Regions from separate parts of the Stenotrophomonas sp. YJH_SMC_10 genome, predicted to be linked through region 1. Evidence: riboswitches for the same ligand, from Rfam matches in the RefSeq annotation. Region 1 holds a riboswitch; the other holds the start of a gene.
What was found. A riboswitch is a leader RNA that binds a small molecule or an ion and turns the genes downstream of it on or off. The one in region 1 is predicted to bind cobalamin.
Positions count from the first base shown of each region.

Region 2: it holds a riboswitch for cobalamin, as region 1 does, so the genes downstream of both, AC5P9C_RS14950 (epoxyqueuosine reductase QueH) here and btuB (TonB-dependent vitamin B12 receptor) in region 1, are expected to answer to the same signal.

Region 1 covers NZ_JCAFUS010000004.1:224,711-231,849, forward strand. The annotation lists gene bioD (dethiobiotin synthase) at 1-682, opposite strand, end outside; gene AC5P9C_RS08435 (GAF domain-containing protein) at 751-1,233, shown strand; gene AC5P9C_RS08440 (TfoX/Sxy family protein) at 1,230-1,592, shown strand; gene AC5P9C_RS08445 (histidine phosphatase family protein) at 1,683-2,261, opposite strand; cobalamin riboswitch at 2,404-2,627, shown strand; gene btuB (TonB-dependent vitamin B12 receptor) at 2,743-4,584, shown strand; gene gph (phosphoglycolate phosphatase) at 4,822-5,484, opposite strand; gene AC5P9C_RS08460 (class I SAM-dependent methyltransferase) at 5,549-6,340, opposite strand; gene AC5P9C_RS08465 (LysR family transcriptional regulator) at 6,337-7,139, opposite strand, start outside.
Region 2 covers NZ_JCAFUS010000011.1:99,211-106,349, forward strand. The annotation lists gene AC5P9C_RS14925 (NAD-dependent protein deacetylase) at 1-744, shown strand, start outside; gene AC5P9C_RS14930 (NADH:flavin oxidoreductase/NADH oxidase) at 926-2,026, shown strand; gene AC5P9C_RS14935 (LysR family transcriptional regulator) at 2,030-2,941, opposite strand; gene purU (formyltetrahydrofolate deformylase) at 3,056-3,907, shown strand; gene pncA (bifunctional nicotinamidase/pyrazinamidase) at 4,041-4,667, opposite strand; gene AC5P9C_RS14950 (epoxyqueuosine reductase QueH) at 4,723-5,394, opposite strand; cobalamin riboswitch at 5,534-5,761, opposite strand; gene AC5P9C_RS14955 (nicotinate phosphoribosyltransferase) at 5,840-7,139, opposite strand, start outside.

The sequences.
Region 1 (7,139 bases):
AATCGAGCAGGTGCGCGCTCAGCGCTTCGCCGTCCGCCCCCGGCAGATGGGGCAGCCGTCCCCAGCACGGCATCGGCAGCCGCTGCCGCAGCGTGGCGATGTTCTCGTCCTGGCGCTGCATGGCCGGATCGATGTGGTTGCCGATCCAGCCCAGGCACTCCACGCCACTGGCCTGCAGCGACTGCGCGGTCAGGCGCGCATGGTTGACGCAGCCCAGCCGCATGCCCACCACCAGCAGCACCGGCAACTGCAGTGCACGTACCAGGTCGAGCTGGTCCAGCGTGGCCGAGACCGGTGCCAGCCACCCACCGACGCCCTCCACCACCACGATGTCGGCCTGCGCGCGCAGTCGCGCGAACGCGGCCACGATCCGCGTCAGTTCCACCTGCACGCCGTCCTCGGCAGCGGCCAGCTCCGGTGCCAGCGGCTGCCGCAGCGCGTACGGGTTCAGATCGGCATAGTCCGGCACCGGCCGGCTGGCCGCCTGCAGGGCCAACGCGTCCTCGTTGCGCAGGCCCTGCCCCAGGTCTTCGCTGCCACTGGCCACCGGCTTCATGCCCACCGCGCGCAGGCCGCGCCGCCGCAGCGCATGCAGCAGCGCGGTGCTGGCCGCGGTCTTGCCGATTTCGGTGTCGGTGCCGGTGATGAACAGGGCGGGCGGCAGCGTAGCGGGCAACGGCATCGATGGGCTCCAACAGGGCAACAGAGCGTGCATTATCGCCGGCCCGGCGCGCTTGCTAGACTGCGGGCATGTTCGCCAATGCCTCGCTCACCGGCAGCAAGCCGGAACAATACGCCCAGCTGCTGGAACAGGCCCGTGGCCTGGTCTACGCCGAGTCCGACCGCATCGCCAACGCGGCCAACCTCTCCGCACTGGTCTACCACGCCCTGCCCGACCTGAACTGGGTGGGCTTCTACCTTTACGACGGCAAGGAACTGGTGGTCGGCCCGTTCCAAGGCCTGCCGGCCTGCGTGCGCATCCCGCTGGACAAGGGCGTGTGCGGTGCCGCCGCCAGCCAGCGCGTGACCCAGCGCGTGGACGACGTCGATGCCTTCCCCGGCCACATCGCCTGCGATTCGGCCTCGCGCTCGGAACTGGTGGTACCGCTGCTGCGCGGTGATGAACTGATCGGCGTGTTCGACATCGACAGCCCGAAGATCGGCCGCTTCGACGCCGATGACCAGGCCGGCCTGGAAGCCATCGCCCGGGTATTCGTCGAGGCGCTGGGATGAGCGCACCCAAGCTGCGCAACATCGGCCCCAAGAGCGCGGCCTGGCTGCGCCAGGTCGGCCTGCGCAGCCGCGAGGATCTGGTCGCGATCGGTGCGGTGGGCGCCTTCGTCAAGGTCAAGCGCGCCGGCTTCAAGCCCAGCCTGAACCTGCTGTACTCGCTGGAAGGCGCGTTGCTGGACTGCCACTGGCAGGAACTCAGCGAGCCGCAGCGTGAGGCGCTGGTGCAGGATTACGAAGCACGCATCGCCGCGCATCCGCTGAAGGCGGCCGGCCCCGCCTCGGGCCCGGTGCACGAACAACGCTTCGATGCCGACGATGACGCTGAAGACAGCGTTGCCGAGGATGCAGACGAGGATTGACGGCCTGGTAGTGCCGGCCGCTGGCCGGCAACTGCATGATCTTCGCAGCGTTCCCGAGGCTGCCGGCCAGCGGCCGGCACTACCGAGGGGTTACGGCTGCTGCAGTTCCAGCAGCTCGCCTGCCAGCCCGGCTTCGCCACGTTCCAGCCATACCCGCAGGCGCGTGCCGTGGTCGATGCGCAGCGCCCAGCACAGCGACATCGGCAGGCCGCAGACCTGCGACAGCACCATGCGCAGCGGGCCACCATGGCTAACCACCAGCGTCGGCACCGGATCATCCTCGTCCAGCAGGCGGTCGAGCGCGCGCGCGATGCGCCGCTCGAAGTGGCCCCAGCTTTCGCCGTTCGGCGGTGGGAACGCATGCGGATCGGCGTGGAAGGCAGCGAGTGCATCCTCCGGCAGGTCGAACAGCGACTGCCCGTCCCAATCGCCGAAATCCAGCTCTTCCCATTCCTCGTCTGCTTCCACGTCCAGCCCGCGCGGGGTGGCCAGGGCCATCGCCGTGTGCAGCGAGCGCAGCCGCGGCGAACTGATCACCCGCTCCCAGGGCTGCGCGGCGTAGGCATCGACCAGTTCCTGCGGCAGGCGGGCCAGCTGCGGTGGATCGCTGCGGCCATCGAGGAACTCATCGCGACCGTTGCCGGCATGGCGGACCAGGTCGAGGATCATGCGCGCGTCCTGTACAGGCAACGCGGGAACAGCGGAAAACAGGCGGACATCGGCAACGGCACCACGGGATCAAGGGGCCATTCTAAAGGCATGGCAAAGGCAGTCGAGCAAGCGCGGCGCTACGGGCCGCCTGCGATGCCGTAGACTGCGCGCACTTCCAGGTGACCTGCGGCCACGGCCGGCAGGTTGAAACGGGAAGCCGGTGACGCGTGATTCCACGCCATGCCGGCGCTGCCCCCGCAACGGTAAGCACGTCAGTTCCAGGCAACAACGCCACTGTGCCCTGTGCATGGGAAGGCGCCTGGACGGTGGCCCCCCGGCCACCCGGCGGCAAGCCCGGAGACCGGCCCGGAAGCCTCAGGTCGCGATGCGGTGGGCATGGCGCTGGATGACCGCAGCCTGCGCTGCGGCGTCGGCGCATGCCTGCCTTCGCGGCTCCTCCCCTTCGCCACGCGGGCGTGCGTGGCACCTGGAGTTCCCCATGAAGCTGCAGTCCCGAATGCTGTCCCTGGCCGTGCTGGCCGCCCTGCCCGCGCTGGTCCAGGCCGCCGATGACACCACCGCGCTCGACCAGATCCTGGTCACCGCCACCCGCACCCCGATCGCCCTGCAGGACAGCATCGCGCCGGCGCAGGTGATCGACCGCGCCCAGATCGAATCCAGCCAGGCCACTTCACTGCAGGAACTGCTGCGCGGCCGCGCCGGCATCAACCTGACCAATGCCGGCGGGCTGGGCAAGCAGAGCTCGCTGTTCCTGCGCGGCACCAACTCGGGCCACACCGTGGTGCTGGTCGATGGCGTGCGCATCAACAGCGCCGACCTCGGCCTGGCGATGTACCAGGACCTGCCGCTGGCGCAGATCGAGCGCGTGGAGATCGTGCGTGGCCCGCAGTCCAGCCTGTACGGTGCCGACGCCATCGGCGGCGTGATCCAGATCTTCACCCGCCGCACCCCGGGCGATTTCGCGCCGCACTTCCAGCTCGGCGGTGGCAGCAACGGCCTGCGCGAGGCCAGCGGCGGCATCGGCGGCGGTACCGAGCGCGGCTGGTTCGGCGCCGACATCGCCTACCAGCATTCTGATGGCATCGATGCCTGCCGCGGCTCGGCAACGCTGTTCACCGGTTGCTTTGCCGACGAACATGACCGCGACGGCTACCGCAACCTGTCCAAGAGCCTGCGCGGCGGCTACACCTTCAACGACCAGTGGAGCGTGGAAGGCAGCGCACTGCGTGCCGACGGCAAGAACCACTACGACGGCTACTACAACTACTCGGAAACCCGTCAGCAGGTGCTGGCCGGCAAGGTGCGCTACACCCCGTCCGAGCGCCTGGCATTGACCGCCAATGTCGGCCGCAGCGACAACGAGTCGGACAACGTCGGCGACTTCGGTGCGCGTGGCAGTGCGCAGACCCACCGCGACAGCGCCTCGCTGCAGGGTGACATCGGCTTGGCCGAGGGCCAGCTGCTGAGCACCGGTGTGGACTGGAGCCAGGACAACCTGGATGGCAGCAGTGCCGGCTATCTGGTCGACAGCCGTCGCAACACCGGCGTGTTCGTGCAGTACCAGGGCCGCTTTGGTCGCCACCAGCTACAGGCCAGTGCGCGCAACGACGACAACCAGCAGTTCGGCAACCATGCCACCGGCAGTGTCGGCTGGGCGATGGAACTGGGACACGGCCTGCGCGTCAATGCCAGCTACGGCACCGCGTTCAAGGCGCCGACCTTCAGCGACCTGTACGACCCGTGGAGCGGCGTGCCGACGTTGAAGCCGGAGAAGTCCAAGAGTGCCAACCTGGGGGTTTCGCAGCAGGGCCAGGGCTGGCATTGGGGCCTGGATGTGTACGAGACCCGCATCGATGACCTGATCACCTACGATGCGTCGACGTTCAGGATGCAGCAGGTGGAGAAGGCGCGCATCCGCGGCGCCGAACTGACCGGTGGCATGCTGCTGGCCGGCTTCGACCTCAACGCGCAGCTGAGCTACACCGACCCGCGCAACCGCACCCGCGGCAGCAGCCAGTTCGACAAATGGCTGCCGCGTCGTGCACAGCAGACTGCGCGCCTGGACATCGATCGCCGCTTCGGGGACTTCCGTGCCGGCCTCACCGTGCAGGGTGCGGGCAAGCGCTATGACGACGCCTCGAATGCGGTGAAGGTGGGCGGCTACGGTACGCTGGATGTTCGCGCCGAATACGCATTGACGCCGTCGTGGTCGCTGCTGGCGCGCGCTGCCAACGTGTTCGACCGCCGCTATGAAACAGTGGCGTGGTTCAACCAGCCCGGTCGCGAGTACCAGCTGAGCGTGCGTTACCAGCCGAAATGACCGCGACGGTCATGGTGGTGCCGGCCAGCGGGCGGCAACATCATGACCTTCGGCGACGTCCTCGGGGTTGCCGGCCAGCGGCCGGCACTACCCGTTGCGTTGGCCCTGGGTTGCCGGCCAGCGGCCGGCACTACCCGATGCGTTGGCCCTGGGTTGCCGGCCAGCGGCCGGCACTACCTGTTGCGTCGGCCTTGGGTTGCCGGCAAGCGGCCGGCACCACCTGTTGCGTTGGCTGGGTTACCGGCCCGCGGCCAACCCCGGCAACTCACGCAGGTCGTCGATCACTGCCACCGCATGCGCGCTGGCCAGATCCAGGCCGCGCGGGTAGCCGTAGCGCACCAGCGCGATCGGCATGCCGGCCTCTTCGGCGGCGCGGTAGTCGGTCAACGAATCTCCCACCATCAGGCAGGCGTCCACCGGCAGCGCGAAATGCGTAGCGATGTGCCGCAGCGGTTCGCCACTGGGCTTGCGCTGCGGCAGCGAATCGCCCCCCAGTACCAGCGCGAACGCATCACCAATGCCCAGGTGCTGCAGCAGAGGCGGCACCAGTGCTTCGGGCTTGTTGGTGCAGATCGCCAGTGGCACGTCGCGCGCGCGCAGCTGCGCCAGTGCGTCGGCCACGCCATCGAACAGGCGCGGGCTGCGCAGCAGGCACTCGCGGTAGTGCACCATGAAGACCGGCATCACCTCGGCCAGGTCGACCTCACGACCGGCGGCGTGCACGGCCTGTTCGACCAGGCGGCGCACGCCGTCGCCGATCCAGCCGAGCACGGTGGCTTCCGGCACGCGTGCCATGCCGATGTCTTCCAGCGTGCGGTTCAGTGCTTCGGCGATATCAGCTGCGCTGTCGACCAGCGTGCCATCAAGGTCGAACACGACCAGCGGATAGGGATACGACAAGGGACGGCACCTGCACGACGTGGGGCCGCCCATTGTACGCCGCTGGTTTCTGCGCCGATCCGCCTCAGCCGATCCGGCGCGCGCGGGTGGCCAGGAACGTGGGCAGGTAGCGGTCGATCAGGAAGCGCGGCTGCGGCTGCCAGTCTTCCATGAAGCGATCGATGACGAACCCCGCATCCAGCTGGCCGCCGATCAATTCGGTCAGGCTGTGGCCAAAGGTCAGCGCATCGCCGCGGGCGAGTTTCGCCTCACGTTCGGCGGCGGGCAGGTCTTCCAGGTCCGAATAGGGAATGGCGTACTGCGGCCGGATCAGGCCCTGCGCATCGAGCTGCGGATCGCGCGCACCGACGAACAGCACCGGGTTGTAGAAGCTGGCCATCAACATGCCATCGCGCGCGAGCACGCGCCGGCATTCGGTCCAGACCGGGCGCACGTCGGGCACGTACAGATTGGAAATGGGGTGGAACACCACATCGAAGCTGTCATTGGCAAATACGTGCAGGTCGCGCATGTCGCCCTGCACCGTGCGCAGCCGCAGGCCGTCGCGCGCCGCCACGCTGCGGTCCTGTTCCAGCTGCCCGTCGGACAGGTCGAACACGGTGACGTCGGCCCCGGCCGCCGCCAGCACCGGTGCCTGCTGGCCACCGCCCGAGGCCAGGCACAGCACCCGGCGGCCGCGCACATCGCCCAGCCAGTCCAGCGGCAGGGCGCGGGGCGTCAGGTGCACCTGCCAACGCCCTTCGCGCGCGGCGGCAATCGTTGAACTCTCCACCGGGCGCGACCATTCGCGCACTTCGCTGGCCTGGCGGTCCCAGGCAGCACGGTTGTGGTCGATCAAGGCCTGTCCATGGTTCATGTGTTCTCCTTGCCCGGTGGGCGCCAATCCAGATCCTGGAAGGCCGGGCTGGCGAAGCACTCGGCCAGGTAGTCCAGGAATCGCCGCATGATAGCGGGCTGCTGGCGGCGTGACGCGTACACGGCATGAATACCGAGTTCGTCCAGACTGAACGCAGGCAGCAGTTCGATCAGTTCACCGCTGCGCAGCAACGGTGCCACCTGGTAGGTCGGCAGCATGGCGATGCCGGCACCGGCCCGCACCGCCTCCAGCAGCAGCGAGGCCTCGTTGGCACTGATGTTGCCGCCCACCGCCACCGACAGCGAACGGCCATCGCGGTGCAGCTGCCACAGGCTCTTGCCGACGTAATGGTGGGTCAGGCAGTTGTGCGCGGCCAGGTGCTCGGGGGCGGTGGGCGTGCCGCGTGCCTGCAGGTACGACGGCGTTGCGCACAGTACCGAGCGGCAGGTGGCCAACCGCCGCGCGATCAGGCTGGGGTCGATCTGGCGCGCGATGCGCACCGCCAGGTCCACCCGCTCCTCCACCAGGTTCACCATGCGGTCGACCAGCAGCAGCTCGATGCGCGCGGCAGGATGGCGCGCAACAAAGCCGGCAACGGCCCGTGCCAGGTGGCTCTGCCCGAACGACACGCTGGCGGTGACCCGCAGCGTGCCGTGTGGCTCGGGATCGTCGCTGGCCAGCTCGCCCTGCAGTTCCTCACCGATCGCCAGCATCTGGCGGAAGCGCGCCAGCGCCGCCTCGCCCGGGCCGGTCAGGCTGACCCGGCGCGTGGTCCGGTGCAGCAGGCGCGCGCCCAGCC
Region 2 (7,139 bases), on a different contig from region 1:
ACCGCCTCGGGCATCCCCGATTACCGCGACACCGACGGCCAGTGGAAGCGCACTCCGCCGGTGACCTACCAGGCCTTCATGGGCGAGGCGGCCACCCGCCAGCGCTACTGGGCGCGCAGCCTGCTGGGCTGGCCGCGCTTCGGCCTGGCCCGGCCCAACGGCACCCACCACGCCCTGGCCGCGCTGGAGCGCCGCGGCAAACTGCAGCTGCTGCTCACGCAGAACGTGGATGGCCTGCACCAGCGTGCCGGCAGCCACACGGTGATCGACCTGCATGGGCGCCTGGATCAGGTGCGCTGCATGGGCTGCGAGCGGCGCAGCGATCGCGGGGCGTTCCAGCAGCGCCTGCTGGACGCCAACCCCGGCTGGGACACGCTGGAGGCCGGCATCGCCCCGGACGGCGATGCCGACCTGGAGGCTGATTTCTCCGGCTTCGTTGTACCCGATTGCGCGTACTGCGGCGGCCTGCTGAAGCCGGATGTGGTGTTCTTCGGCGAGAACGTGCCGCGCGACCGCGTGGCGGCAGTGCACGATCACTTGCACCAGGCCGACGCCGTGCTGGTGGTGGGCTCGTCGCTGATGGTCTACTCCGGGTTCCGCTTCGTGCAGGCGGCCGCCAGGGCCGGATTGCCGGTGGCCGCCGTGAATCGTGGCCGCACCCGTGCCGACGACCTGCTGCAGTTCAAGGACGAGCGGGACTGCGCCGAGGCGCTGGCGTCGGTTATCGAGCCACCGGCTGGGTAGAGTCGACTGTCAGTCGACTATCGCGCGCAGCGCGGGCCTTTCGAGAGCCGTTGGAAAAGCAGTCGACTGTCAGTCGACTCTACCGGCAACCCGTCCCCGCGAAACAGCGATCCATCCAGATGGTTGATCCCGGAGCCGCGCAGCGGTGCAATACGCATCCCCTACGTCGTGCATTCCTGTCTTGAGCCAGCTGTTCTCGCCGATCTCGTTCGGCCCCCTGACCCTGTCCAACCGCATCGTCATCGCGCCGATGTGCCAGTACTCCGCCGAAGACGGCCGCGCCAGTGACTGGCACGCCATGCACCTGGGCAACCTGGCGCAGTCCGGCGCCGGCCTGCTGATCCTGGAAGCCACCGCGGTCGAACCACGCGGCCGCATCAGCTGGGCCGACCTGGGGCTGTGGGACGACGGCACCGAGGCCGCGTTGGCACAGGTACTGGCCAGCATCCGCCGCTGGTCGCCGATGCCGCTGGGCATCCAGCTGGGCCATGCCGGCCGTAAGGCATCCACCGCCCGCCCCTGGGACGGCGGTGGCCAGCTGGCGGCCGATGATGCGCGTGGCTGGACCACCGTGGCGCCGTCACCGCTGCCGTTCCACGCCGCCGATGCGGCGCCGCAGGCACTGGACGAGGCGGGCATTGCCGAAGTGATCGCCGCCTTCGCCGCCAGTGCGGTGCGTGCCGAGCGCCTGGGCTTCGAGCTGATCGAGCTGCATGCCGCGCACGGTTACCTGCTGCACCAGTTCCTGTCGCCGTTGAGCAACCACCGTACCGACGGTTATGGCGGCTCGCTGCCGAACCGCCTGCGCCTGCTGGTGGAAGTGTTCGACGCGGTACGCGCGGCGGTGTCGGACAAGGTCGCGGTGGGCGTGCGCATTTCCGCCAGCGACTGGGTCGAGGGTGGCTGGGACCTGGTGCAGAGCGAAGCACTGGCCCAGGTGCTGGACGCGCGCGGCTGCAACGTCCTGCATGTCTCCAGCGGCGGCCTGGACGAGCGCCAGAAGATCACCGTCGGCCCCGGTTACCAGGTGCCGTTCGCGGCGGCGATCAAGGCCAAGGTGCGCATGCCGGTCATCGCGGTGGGCATGATCACCGAGCCCGAGCAGGCTGAATCGATCCTGCGCCATCGCCACGCCGATGCCGTGGCCATGGCGCGCGGCATCCTCTACGACCCGCGCTGGCCGTGGCATGCCGCCGCTGCCCTGCGTGACAGCGTGGACGCGGCGCCGCAGTACCTGCGCTGCGAGCCGCGCGAGGCGCGCGGCGTGTTCAAGGCGCGCTGAGGCTCACACCCGCCAGGCCGGCGCCATGCCGGCCCGCAGGTGTTCGAACAGCGCGCGGATCTTGGCGGTGAAGTCGCGGCGGTCGCTGACGCAGAAATAGACGTCCATCGGTTCCGGCCGCCACGCGCTGTCGGCGCCGAACACCGCCTGCAGGCGGCCATCGCGCAGGTACGGCTCGGCCACGAACGCGGCCAGCCGGGTGATGCCGGCACCGGCCACCGCCAGCGACGCCAGCGCATCGATGTCATCGCAGACCATGCTGGGCGGCAGCGCAGCGTCCACACGCTGGCCGTCCTTCAGCAGGCCCCAGCGCAATGGCCGGCCATCGGTGGGAAAGCGGTGCAGCAGCCCGCGATGGCGACCCAGTTCAGCGGGTTCCTGCGGCGTGCCATGGGCCTTAAGGTAGGCGGGCGAGGCGCAGAACACGAACGGAACACGCGCCAGCTGCCGCGCGACCACCCCGTCCTCCAGCTGCGCCCCGATGCGGATGCTGGCATCCACCGCTTCCGGGCCATGCTGCACGGCGCGGTCGGTCAGGCGCAGCTCCAGCTGCAGTTGCGGGTAGCGCTGCTGCAGCGAAGGCAGCAACGGCGCCAGCACATGGCGGCCGAACGCACTGCTGCTGGCGATGCGCAGCGGCCCGGCCGGTTCGATGTCGCCGGAGGTGACCATCGCCTGCGCGCGCGCCAGGTCGGCCTCGATGTGGCGCACCTGCGCCAGGTACAGCGCCCCGGCTTCGCTGAGCGCCAGCTGGCGCGTGCTGCGGTTCAGCAGCCGTACGCCCAGATGCGCCTCCAGCCGGTTGATGTTCTGCCCGACTGCGGTGGCACTGATGCCAAGGATGCGGGCCGCGGCGGCAATGCTGCCGGTCTCTGCGGTGCGGGTGAAGCTGCGGATCAGTTGCAACAGGTTCATGACCAACCAGCTTGCCACGATGGAGGCCAAGTATCGCTTGGGACTGAACCCATCGGTTCGGCTGCATCGGCGATCATCCCGCCGCTGGGCAGGATGCTGCCCTACACTGTGCCGATGCGCCCCGATTCCATCCTCACCCTGTCCTGCCCCGACCGTACCGGCATCGTCTATCGCGTGTCCGGCCTGCTGTTCGACCACGGCTGCAACATCCTCGACGCCCAGCAGTTCGGTGACGAGGAAAGCGGCCGCTTCTTCCTGCGCGTGCATTTCGACCGTGACGCCGGCCTGCCGCTGGAGACCGTGCACGCCGCGATGGCCACGCTCGCCCAGGACTTCGGCATGGACTGGCAGCTGCACGATGGCCGCCGCCGCGCACGCCTGCTGGTGCTGGTCAGCAAACAGGGGCATTGCCTCAACGACCTGCTGTTCCGCGCCCACAGCGGCCAGCTGAAGGTCGACATCGCGGCGGTGGCGTCCAACCACGCCGACTTCGCGCCATTGGCCGCCTCCTACCAGGTTCCGTTCCACCACCTGCCGGTGACCGCCGATACGCGCGCGGTGCAGGAGCAGCAGATCATCGATCTGGTCGAGCGCGAGCGCATCGACCTGGTGGTGCTGGCGCGCTACATGCAGATCCTGTCACCCACGCTGTGCCGCGCGCTGGCCGGCCGTGCGATCAACATCCACCACAGCTTCCTGCCCAGCTTCAAGGGCGCGCAGCCCTACCACCAGGCACACGCGCGCGGGGTCAAGATCATCGGTGCCACCGCGCACTACGTGACCGAGGATCTGGACGAAGGCCCGATCATCGAACAGGACGTGGCCCGCGTGGACCACGCGATGGCACCGCGTGAACTGGTGCGGCTGGGCAGCGATACCGAATCGCTGGTGCTGGCACGCGCGGTTCGCCGCCATGTGGAGCACCGTATCCTGCTCAACGGGCACCGCACGGTGGTGTTCCGGTAACGTGCTGCCCCTTCGTGGTCCGCCGGGCATGGCCCGGCGCTACCCACGGGTGTGATCCGGTAGTGCCGGCCGCTGGCCGGCAACTGCAGGGATCCAGGCGTTGCCGGCCAGCGGCCGGCACTACCGCTCTGGGTCAGGCGATCGCGATCCCCGCCTTGCCCAGCGCCTCGCGCACCATCGCATCATTGGCTTCGGTCACCGGCCGGGTCAGCTCCCACAGGAACTTCACCCGGAAGCCGGACTTCACTGCGTCCTGCGCGCTCCACAGCACGCAGTAATCGCGGGCCAGGCCGCACACGTGCACTTCGCGGATGCGCCGCTCATGCAGCCAGCCGGCCAGGCCGGTGGCCGGGCGCTCGCCGTCGGGGCCGTGGTTCTCGCGGAAAGCGCTGTACGAATCCACCTGTTGGCGCGTGCCCTTGCGCAGGATCAGGTCGGCCGTGGTCCAGTCCACGCCCGGGTGCAGGGCGGCACCGGCGCTGCCCTGCACGCAGTGGTCCGGCCACAGGGTCTGCGGCTGCGCATGCAGCAGGATGGTCTCGAACGGGCGTTGGCCGGGGTGCTGGCTGGCGAACGAGGCATGGTCCGCCGGGTGCCAGTCCTGGGTCGCCACCACCGTGCGGTAGCGGCGCTGCGCCAACAGTCCGGCAATGGGGGCCACCAGCGCATCGCCCTGGTCGCAGGCCAGGGCGCCCCCGGGCATGAAGTCCGGCTGCAGGTCGATCACCAGCAGGGCGACATCGGCGGGCAGGGCGGTCATGGCAGTTCCGGTACAACAGAAGGGGCGACCAGCGTGGCCGCCCCATGCGCACACGTCAATCGCCCTGCGGCGTCCCAGCGTCCTGCCCGTAGTACAGCAGGCCGATCCTGATGCGCTCGCGGCCGTTCTCGCGGCGGTGGCGGTTGGCATCGCGCAGCGAGTACACGCAGCCGCAGTACTCCTGCTGGTAGAACTGCTCGCGCTTGCTGATCTCGATCATGCGGCTGGCACCGCCGCCCTTGCGCCAGTTGTAGTCCCAGTACTGCAGGCCTTCATAGCGCGAGGCGGCGCGAATGCCGCAGTCGTTGATCTGCGCCATGTTCTTCCAGCGCGAGATGCCCAGCGACGAACTGATGGTGTCGTAGCCGTGTTCGTGCGCGTACAGCGCGGTGCGTTCGAAACGCATGTCGAAGCACATCGTGCAGCGGATGCCGCGCTCGGGTTCGTTCTCCATGCCGCGTGCGCGGCTGAACCAGTTGTCGGTGTCGTAGTCGCAATCGATGAACGGAATGCCGTGCTGCTCGGCGAAGCGGATGTTCTCCTGCTTGCGCAGCTCGTACTCCTTCACCGGGTGGATGTTCGGGTTGTAGAAGAAGATCGCGTAGTCGATCCCGGAGGCGGTGATCGCTTCCATCACTTCGCCGGAACAGGGCGCGCAGCATGAATGCAGCAGCAGGCGCTTGCCGTCGGCGGGCAGGGTCAGGGTGGGGCGTTGGAACTCGGTCATCGTCGGGTGCGTCAGGGCGTGGAAGCGGGCTGGCCGGATACCGTGAACAGGACGCGCGCGGCCACACCGCCTGCGCGCGCAGGACGACGATGGCCCCGGCACCCTCCCCGCGGAGAGTCCAGGTCGAATCAGGGGACGGTCGTGTCCCCCGGCCGGGGCCGGTATTCGGGCTGATGGACACGGGCCGCAGCCCACCTACTCCCTGCCGCTTCCCAGGCGTGAGCCCAGTGCTGTTGGCAGGATTCGTTTCCATTCACCGCTGCGGGGCAGCTCCGGAATGGGCGCGCCAGGCGCCTTCACCGGATTCCCGTTTAAATCCCTGCCACCATCCAGACACGGCAGGGATACCTTCGGCGTGTGCAAGGTGGACCTGTTGGCCGCAGGGGTCAAGCCCGGGGTCGGATCCCCGTTGCCCCGCACCGGGCCCTGACTCCCGCAAACGCCTTCAGCGTCCCGCCGCCGCCCGGGCCCGGATGTCGTCCAGCCGCTGGTCGTGCAGCAGGCGCCCGTTCTCCCACACGGTCACCATCGCGTCCTCGAAGCCGACCGGCAGGGTGTCGTCGCCGTTGGCCGGCAGTGGCACCGTATGCAGGCTGCCGTCATCCAGGCGGCGCAGCAGGCGCATGCGGCCACGCTTGCTGGTCTTGCCGGCATCGGTGACCGGATCCTTGTATACATCGACCCACTCACCGTCGACCCGTGCCGCCGAGCACTTCAGCGCGAACTTCTGCGTGTCGCGGTCCAGTCGCTGCAGCAGGGCGCCGCCCATGCCGAAGGCCACGTTGTCGGCCGCGTAACCGTCGCCCGTGATGCGCTGCAGGATGGCGCGGATCGTGTCGGGGTTGATGCCATCGCCCTGGATCACCCGCACGTGGTTGAGCACGCGATAGCCCTTGCCGTTGATCACGTGGCCGAACGCTTCATCCAGCCGGCGCAGGCTTTCGGCCACCACCTCCACCGGGTCGCCCGAGTCGGGCCGGATGACCAGGGTGGCGCCCGAGGTGATCACTGCATCGCGCAGGGTGGTACCCCAGTGCTCGCTGATCGCGCGGTAGATGTCATAGCTGTCCGACACGACCGCCACGATCGCACCGGGCTTGCCGAACTGGCGCAGCATGTTGCGGTAGGCGTCCACTTCACGCTCGCGGCCCCAGCTGGTGATGGTGCTGTGCTCGGCGGCGGGAATCGAATAGCCGGCCATCGGCGCGTGATAGTGCGCGCGGGCCAGGCACAGGGCCGATACGGTATCGGTGCCGAGGAAGTTGACCAGGTGCGCGGCACCGCCGAGCGCGGCCGATTCCAGGCTCGATACACCGCGCGCGCCGAAGTCGTGCAGCTTGAACGGCAGCTGCCCCAGCGGATCGTCGCTGGTCTGCTGCAGGAACGCGGCAATCGTCTGCCGTGCGTGCCAGCTGATGGTGGCCACGGTGACCGGATACCACACGCGCAGCAGCAGCGTTTCCAGGTACGACGGCACCCAGAACGCGGCCGGATCGGTCGACTCGATCGTCATCAGTGCCTGGTGGGTGGGCACCACGCTGCCCTCGGGCACGGCACGGATGCGTACCGGCAGGTGGCCGCCAAGCCGGTCGACGATATCGCGCCAGCCGGTCTCGTTGAACGGTTCGCCATGCGCGGCGAACACCGCAGCGGCGTCGTCGATGTCGGCGTGGGTGACCGGCCGTGCCAGTGCGTCCTTGAGGATCGCCTGCAGGCCGAAGAACACCGTGCGATCGTGCAGGCCG